DNA from 2 places in the Streptomyces sp. SP17BM10 genome. Region 2 is predicted to be linked to the other one. Evidence: predicted binding sites of a transcription regulator. Region 2 holds the regulator's gene; the other holds the start of a gene.

The links. Region 2 encodes HrcA, which represses chaperone genes, less so after heat shock. Its sites were predicted from a motif close to TTNGCACTCNGNNNNNCNGAGTGCNAA; they were not measured.
Region 1: the regulator HrcA is predicted to act here: its motif matches at 2,463-2,489, upstream of groL (chaperonin GroEL).

The regions. Positions count from the first base shown of each region.
Region 1 is NZ_JAQYXB010000684.1:274,045-278,076, forward strand. Features, by position in the region: gene PUR71_RS40350 (HD domain-containing protein) at 1-249, shown strand, start outside; gene PUR71_RS40355 (hypothetical protein) at 246-596, opposite strand; gene groL (chaperonin GroEL) at 688-2,307, opposite strand; gene PUR71_RS40365 (cold-shock protein) at 2,618-2,818, opposite strand; gene PUR71_RS40370 (ubiquitin-like small modifier protein 1) at 3,362-3,640, opposite strand; gene thrC (threonine synthase) at 3,665-4,032, opposite strand, start outside.
Region 2 is NZ_JAQYXB010000669.1:241,703-245,734, forward strand. Features, by position in the region: gene PUR71_RS34220 (16S rRNA (uracil(1498)-N(3))-methyltransferase) at 1-437, opposite strand, end outside; gene dnaJ (molecular chaperone DnaJ) at 535-1,677, opposite strand; gene hrcA (heat-inducible transcriptional repressor HrcA) at 1,756-2,790, opposite strand; gene htpX (zinc metalloprotease HtpX) at 3,040-3,960, shown strand; gene pspAB (PspA-associated protein PspAB) at 3,991-4,032, shown strand, end outside.

The sequences.
Region 1 (4,032 bases), on a different contig from region 2:
GGCGAGGTGCTGTGCGACGCGGACCTCGCCGTGCTCGGCGGCGCCCCCGAGGCGTACGCGGCGTACGCGGCCGCCGTCCGCGAGGAGTACGGCTTCGTGCCCGAGCCGGACTTCCGGGCGGGTCGCGCGGCCGTGCTGCGCCGGCTCCTCGCCCTGCCCGCGCTCTACCGCACCCCCACCGCCCGCGAGCGCTTCACCGCGGCCGCACGCTCGAACCTGGCGGCCGAACTCGGAGCGCTCGAAAACTAGTCCAGCTTCCCCACCGGCGCGACGACGGCGCCCTGCTTGCCGCACACCCAGTGCGGCTCCGGCCCCAGCTCCGGCTCCACGCTCAGCGCGTGCGGGTCCCCGTCGGCCGCGCAGGCGGTGCACAGCGGCCAGCGCCCGTACGCCTCCAGCAGCGCGTCCTGGACGTCCTGGGCGACCAGCCCGAGCACGTACTCGGTGCCGTCCGGCCACTGCTCCAGCCACCACCGCCGGTGGGTCACGGCCTGCTCCACGAGCGAGACGACGGCGGCGTCCGCCACGTCCCGCGCGGTGAGGTCGGCGAGGATCTGCGCACGGGCCTCGTGCAGGGCGGTCTCGATGTCAGCCATCCGTCGATTCTCCCAAACAACGCCGCGTGGGCGGCTCCCCGGAGGGAACCGCCCACGCGATCGGAACACCGATCCGGTCGTGCGACCAGGATCAGAAGTCCATGTCACCGCCCGGCATGCCGCCGGCCGGGGCCGCGGCCTTCTCCGGCTTGTCGGCGATGACGGCCTCGGTGGTGAGGAACAGAGCCGCGATCGAGGCGGCGTTCTGCAGCGCCGAGCGCGTCACCTTGGCCGGGTCGATGATGCCGGCGGCGATCAGGTCGACGTACTCGTTGGTGGCGGCGTTCAGGCCGTGACCGGCGGGGAGGTTGCGCACCTTCTCCACCACGACGCCGCCCTCGAGGCCGGCGTTGGTCGCGATCTGCTTGATCGGGGCCTCCAGCGCCACGCGGACGATGTTGGCACCGGTGGCCTCGTCGCCGTCCAGCTCCAGCTTGTCGAACGCGACACCGGCCTGCAGCAGGGCGACGCCACCACCGGCGACGATGCCCTCCTCGACGGCGGCCTTGGCGTTGCGGACGGCGTCCTCGATGCGGTGCTTGCGCTCCTTGAGCTCCACCTCGGTGGCCGCGCCGGCCTTGATGACGGCCACGCCGCCGGCCAGCTTGGCGAGGCGCTCCTGGAGCTTCTCGCGGTCGTAGTCCGAGTCGCTGTTCTCGATCTCGGCGCGGATCTGGTTCACGCGGCCCGCGACCATCTCGCTGTCGCCGGCACCGTCGACGATCGTGGTCTCGTCCTTGGTGATGACGACCTTGCGGGCGCCGCCCAGGAGGTCCAGACCGGCGTTCTCCAGCTTCAGGCCGACCTCCTCGGAGATCACGGTGCCGCCGGTGAGGGTGGCGATGTCCTGGAGCATGGCCTTGCGGCGGTCACCGAAGCCCGGGGCCTTGACGGCGACGGACTTGAAGACGCCCTTGATCTTGTTGACGATCAGGGTCGAGAGGGCCTCGCCCTCGACGTCCTCGGCGATGATGACGAGCGGCTTGCCGCTCTGCATGACCTTCTCCAGCAGCGGGAGCAGGTCCTTGATGCCGCCGATCTTGGAGTTGGCGATGAGGATGTACGGGTCCTCGAAGGTCGCCTCCATGCGCTCCAGGTCGGTGGCGAAGTAGGCGGAGATGTAGCCCTTGTCGAAGCGCATGCCCTCGGTGAGCTCGAGCTCCAGGCCGAAGGTGTTGCTCTCCTCGACGGTGATGACGCCTTCCTTGCCGACCTTGTCCATGGCCTCGGCGATGAGCTCGCCGATCTGGGTGTCAGCGGCCGAGATGGAGGCGGTGGAGGCGATCTGCTCCTTGGTCTCCACGTCGGTGGCCTGGGCCAGGAGCTGGTCCGAGACGGCGGCGACGGCCTTCTCGATGCCGCGCTTCAGGGCCATCGGGTTGGCGCCGGCGGCGACGTTGCGCAGACCCTCGCGAACCAGGGCCTGGGCGAGCACGGTGGCGGTGGTGGTGCCGTCACCCGCGACGTCGTCCGTCTTCTTGGCGACCTCCTTGACGAGCTCCGCGCCGATCTTCTCGTACGGGTCCTCGAGCTCGATCTCCTTGGCGATGGAGACACCGTCGTTGGTGATCGTGGGGGCGCCCCACTTCTTCTCCAGCACGACGTTGCGACCCTTGGGGCCGAGCGTGACCTTCACTGCGTCGGCGAGCTGGTTCATGCCACGCTCAAGGCCGCGGCGAGCTTCCTCATCAAAGGCGATGATCTTGGCCATCTGAAGTGGTCCTCCGGGACACGGTCGACTGCTCGGACCAAGGGGTGCCCGCGACGGACGGCCAAGGTGTGCGGGGGTCTATTCCCCTACCGCTCCCAGGGCCTCACCGACCCGGTCCGCTGTCACTCTCAAGCTTTGAGTGCTAACGCCAATGATTAGCACTCCGGGTGGTCGAGTGCAAGCCCAATCGCCAAGCCGGGGGCCGCCGCGGGAACGCCGACGGGCCCGTGCGACGCGTGTCGCACGGGCCCGTCGAGAAGCGAGTGGTCGTCAGCCGTGGGCCGCGCCGAGCTCCTGGAGCCGGAAGGGGTCAGACCGCGCGGACCATGTCCGCCTGCGGGCCCTTCTGTCCCTGGGAGATCTCGAACTCGACCCGCTGGCCCTCCTCGAGGGTGCGGTAGCCGTCCATCTGGATCGCGCTGTAGTGGACGAAGACGTCCGCACCACCGTCGACCGCGATGAAGCCGTAGCCCTTCTCCGCGTTGAACCACTTGACGGTGCCCTGAGCCATTCCGAACTCCCCTAGTGCTGTGCTGACCCTTCACGGTCCCGCAGGTCGCGGGCCCGGGTTGGTTTGAAGGCCGGCCCGGGGAACCCCCCCTGGGCGCAGCCGTGCACGCCGCGACCAACCGCCCCGAACGACATCCGGTGGGCGGGTGATTGCGTCGACCGCGGCTGAATGTATCCGGATCGACGCCCTCTGCAACAGGGTCCTCCGCGGTGAATTCCGGGTCCGCGTCAAGGGACAGGCCGGGCCGAATCGGAAGGAACTCCGCAATTCGCGCCGGACATAGCGGACGGAATGCGCAAATCCCCTGGTGAATTCTGACATCCGCGTGACACGTTTCCCGGCCCGGTCCCCGGGCGGTCTCAACGGACGGACGGCGGAGCGGCGGTTCGCACGGGGAGGGGGAGGGGGACCCCTGTTCCCGGCCGAGCGACACTCTACTCCCACTCGACCGGGAAACATTCCCGCCGAAATGCGAGCGGCCGCCCCCGCGCACGGAATGCGGAATTCCGTGCGCGGGGGCGGCCGGTCGGCGCGGGGCGCGGCTCAGCAGCCGCCGGCCACCGCCGGAATGATCGAGACGCTGGCGCCGTCCTTGATCTCGGTCGCGAGGCCCTCGGCGAATCGCACGTCGTCGTCGTTCACGTACACGTTCACGAAACGGCGCAGCTTGCCGGTGTCGTCCAGGATGCGCGCGGAGATGCCCGCGTGGTTCTTCTCCAGGTCGGCGATGACATCGCCCAGGGTCCCGCCGTCGGCGGTGACCTCGGCGGCCCCGCCGGTGTAGGTGCGCAGGATGGTGGGGATGCGGACGGTGGCGCTCATGGGTGGCTCTCCTCGTGGGGGGAATCAGGCGGACGCGAGGCCGGCGCTGCGGAAGGACTCCAGCGTCGGGCGGATGACCGCGGTCATCCCCGCATCGGCGACGGCGTCCAGGGTCTTGAGGCCGTCACCGGTGTTGATCGCGACGGTCTCCTTGGCCGGATCCAGCTGCCCGGTCTCGACCAGCTTCTTGAGCACGCCGACGGTCACCCCGCCCGCGGTCTCGGCGAAGATGCCCTCGGTGCGGGCCAGCAGCCGGATGGCGGCCACCACCTCGGCGTCGGTGACGTCCTCGACCGCGCCGCCGGTGCGCCGCGCGATGTCCAGCACGTACGGGCCGTCCGCCGGGTTGCCGATCGCCAGCGACTTGGCGATGGTGTCCGGCTTCACCGGCT
Region 2 (4,032 bases):
GACTGCTTGCCCGCCTCCCGGGCGGTGGCGCGCCACTTGGCGAGCGCCTTGGCGCCGCGCTCGCCCTTCCACTGGGTGATGCAGCGCGAGGCGGCCCACGGGATCACGACGTCCACACCGACCTCGGTCATGGTCTCCACGGCCAGCTCGCCGCGGTCGCCCTTGGGCAGCGCCTGGACGACGACGATCCGCGGCGCCGGCTCCGGCTCGCGGCGCACGGCGGCCACCGTCACGTCGATCGCGTCCTTGCCGAGCACCTCGGCGACCGTCCCGTCCACGCCGAGCCCGAGCCCGTCGGCCAGGGTGATCGCCTCACCGGCCGTCAGCCGCTTCACCGCCGCCGCGTGGCGCCCCTCCGGCCCGTCCAGCCGCACCACGGCCCCGGGCGCGGCGGCGGCGAGCCGCCCGGTCTCGACGACGAACACGGGGGCGGTCATGGAGGTGGACCTTTCGGGGTGGAGGGGCCTGCGGCCCGAGGGGGGAGACGCGAAAGGGGTGCCGGGGCGAGGAACCCCGGCACCCCTCCGCAGGCGACTAGCGGCCGTTGAACGCGTCCTTCAGACGCGAGAACAGGCCCTGCTGGCCCGGCGCGAACTGGCCGGACGGACGTTCCTCGCCGCGCAGCACCGCGAGGCGGCGCAGCAGCTCCTCCTGCTCGGCGTCGAGCTTGGTGGGCGTCTGCACCTCGACGTGCACTATCAGGTCGCCCCGGCCGCCCCCGCGCAGGTGGGTGATGCCGCGGCCGTGCAGCGGGATCGACTGGCCGGACTGGGTGCCGGGCCGGATGTCGACCTCCTCCAGCCCGTCCAGGGTCTGCAGCGGCACCTGGGTGCCGAGCGAGGCCGCCGTCATCGGGATGGTGACGGTGCAGTGCAGGTCGTCCCCGCGCCGCTGGAAGACGGTGTGCGAGGTCTCGGCGATCTCGACGTACAGGTCGCCGGCCGGGCCGCCGCCAGGGCCGACCTCGCCCTCGCCGGCCAGCTGGATCCGGGTGCCGTTGTCGACACCGGCCGGGATCTTGACGGTCAGCGTGCGGCGGGCGCGGACCCGGCCGTCGCCGGCGCACTCCGGGCACGGGGTCGGCACGACAGTGCCGAAGCCCTGGCACTGCGGGCAGGGGCGGGAGGTCATGACCTGGCCCAGGAAGGACCGGGTGACCTGGGAGACCTCGCCCTTGCCGCGGCACATGTCACAGGTCTGCGCGGAGGTGCCGGGCGCGGCGCCCTCCCCGCTGCAGGTGGTGCAGGTGACGGCCGTGTCGACCTGGAGCTCCTTGGTGGTGCCGAACGCGGCCTCCTCCAGGGTGATCTCCAGCCGGATCATGGCGTCCTGCCCGCGGCGGGTGCGCGAGCGCGGGCCGCGCTGGCCGGCCGCGGCGCCGAAGAAGGCGTCCATGATGTCGGAGAAGCCGAATCCGGCCGCGCCGGCGCCGAAGCCGCCCGCGCCACCGCCGCCGCCCGGCGACAGCGGGTCGCCGCCGAGGTCGTACACCTGCCGCTTCTGCGGGTCGGAGAGCACCTCGTAGGCGGCGTTGATCTCCTTGAACCGCTCCTGCGTCTTCGGGTCCGGGTTGACGTCCGGGTGCAGTTCGCGTGCCAGGCGCCGGAACGCCTTCTTGATCTCGTCCTGCCCCGCATCCCGTCGGACGCCGAGTACCGCGTAGTAGTCCGTGGCCACCTAATGCTCCGCTTGTTCCGCCTGTAGTAGTGCTGGGACCGGGCACCACCGCTGGTCTCGCCCAGCGGTGGCTGTTCGCTACGACTCGGCCAGGATCTGGCCCACGTACCGCGCCACCGCCCGCACCGCCCCCATTGTGCCCGGATAGTCCATCCGGGTCGGACCGATCACACCCAGTTTGGCCACGCTCTCGTCGCCCGAACCGTAACCGACCGACACCACCGAGGTGGAATTCAGCCCCTCGTAGGCGTTCTCCCGGCCGATCCGGACCGTCATCGCCGCGTCCGCGGTCTCACCCAGGAGGCGGAGCAGGACGACCTGCTCCTCCAGGGCCTCCAGGACCGGCTGGATGGTGAGCGGGAAGTCGTGGCCGAAGCGGGTCAGGTTGGCCGTGCCGGCCAGCATGATCCGCTCCTCGTTCTGCTCGGCGAGCGCCTCGAACAGCGTCGCCAGGACCGTGGTGACGGTCGGCCGGTCGACCTGCTCGAACATCGCGGGCAGTTCCTCCAGCGCCGCCGGGACGTCCGGCAGGCGCTGGCCCGCGGCCCGCGCGTTGATCCGGGCCCGCAGGTCCGCCAGGACGCTCTCGCCGACGGTCCCCGGACAGTCCACCGTCCGCTGCTCGACCCGGCCGGTGTTGGTGATCAGGACCAGCATCACCTTGGCCGGGGCGAGCGCGACCAGTTCGATGTGCCGCACGGTCGAGCGGCTCAGCGAGGGGTACTGGACGACGGCGACCTGCCGGGTGAGCTGGGCGAGCAGCCGCACGGTGCGCGCGACGGTGTCGTCCAGGTCGACCGCGCCCTCCAGGAAGTGCCGGATCGCGCGCCGCTCGGGCGCGCTCATCGGCTTGACCTCGGCGAGCCGGTCGACGAACAGCCGGTACCCCTTGTCGGTGGGGATGCGCCCGGCGCTGGTGTGCGGCTGGTGGATGTACCCCTCCTCCTCCAGCGCCGCCATGTCGTTGCGGACGGTGGCCGGGGAGACCCCGAGGTTGTGCCGCTCCACCAGGGCCTTCGAGCCGACCGGCTCCTCGGTGCCCACGTAGTCCTGGACGATCGCGCGCAGCACGGCCAGCTTGCGGTCGTCCAGCTGGCGGACCTCACCGGCCATGGGGCACGCACCTCCGTCTTCGCACGTTGTCCGTTGTGACGCATCGAGCTGATGCGGGCCCGGCGGGCCCGGCTTTGGCACTCTGAGCGCGCGAGTGCCAGAACCCTACCTGCCAGTGTACGGCCCGGGTCCGACGGCAGGAACGGCACAGCGGGGGTGATCCTGCCCGCAGTTCCCGGCGCGGGGGTGGTGCCCCGCGGCCGTCCGGGTGGCAGCATCGATAGCGGACGGCGAACGGAGGAGCAAGCGATGTCGAGCTCGGCCCAGCACACCCGATTCGCGCCCGACCGCGGCCTGACCGGCCGGATGGTCGGCACCATGTTCGTGATCGGGCTGTTGTACGTCGGTTTCACCGGCCTGCTGATCGTGCTGCTGCGCGGCGCCTGGCCCCTGATCGTGCTGATCTCCGGCGGGCTGTTCGTGGCCCAGTTCTGGTTCAGCGACAAGATCACCGAACGGGCGATGGGCGCCCGCCCGGTGTCCCCCGAGGAGTACCCGCAACTGCACGGCACCGTCGACCGGCTCTGCGCGCTCGCCGACATGCCCAAGCCCAGGGTGGCGGTCGCCGACAGCGACATGCCGAACGCCTTCGCCACCGGGCGCAACCCGCAGAACGCCGTCGTGTGCGTCACCACCGGCCTGCTGCGCCGGCTGGAGCCCGAGGAACTGGAGGGCGTCCTCGCGCACGAGCTCTCCCACGTCGCCCACCGGGACGTCGCCGTGATGACGATCGCCGGCTTCCTCGGCGTCCTCGCCGGGGCGATGACCAGGATCGCCGTGTACGGCGGGTTCATGGGCGGCGGACGCAACAACAACGACCAGAACGCGGCCATCGTCGCGCTGATCATCCCGCTGGTGGCGATGGTCGTCTACGCGATCAGCTTCCTGCTCACCCGGCTGCTGTCGCGCTACCGCGAGCTCGCCGCCGACCGCGCCGCCGCCCAGCTCACCGGCCGGCCCAGCGCGCTCGCCTCGGCGCTCACCAAGGTCACCGGGCAGATCGCCGCGATCCCGTCCAAGGACCTGCGCCAGGCCCAGCCCTACAACGCCTTCTACTTCGCCCCGGCGCTGAACGCCAAGGAGACGGCCTCCCAGCTGCTCTCCACCCACCCGACGCTGGAGAAGCGGCTGGAGCAGCTGGCCGAGATCTCGGCCCAGCTGGGCCGCTGAGTCCCGCCCCGTCCGTCAGAAGGGACCGCCGTGGGAATCCTGGACGCCCTGTTCGGCCGCACCAAGCCCGTC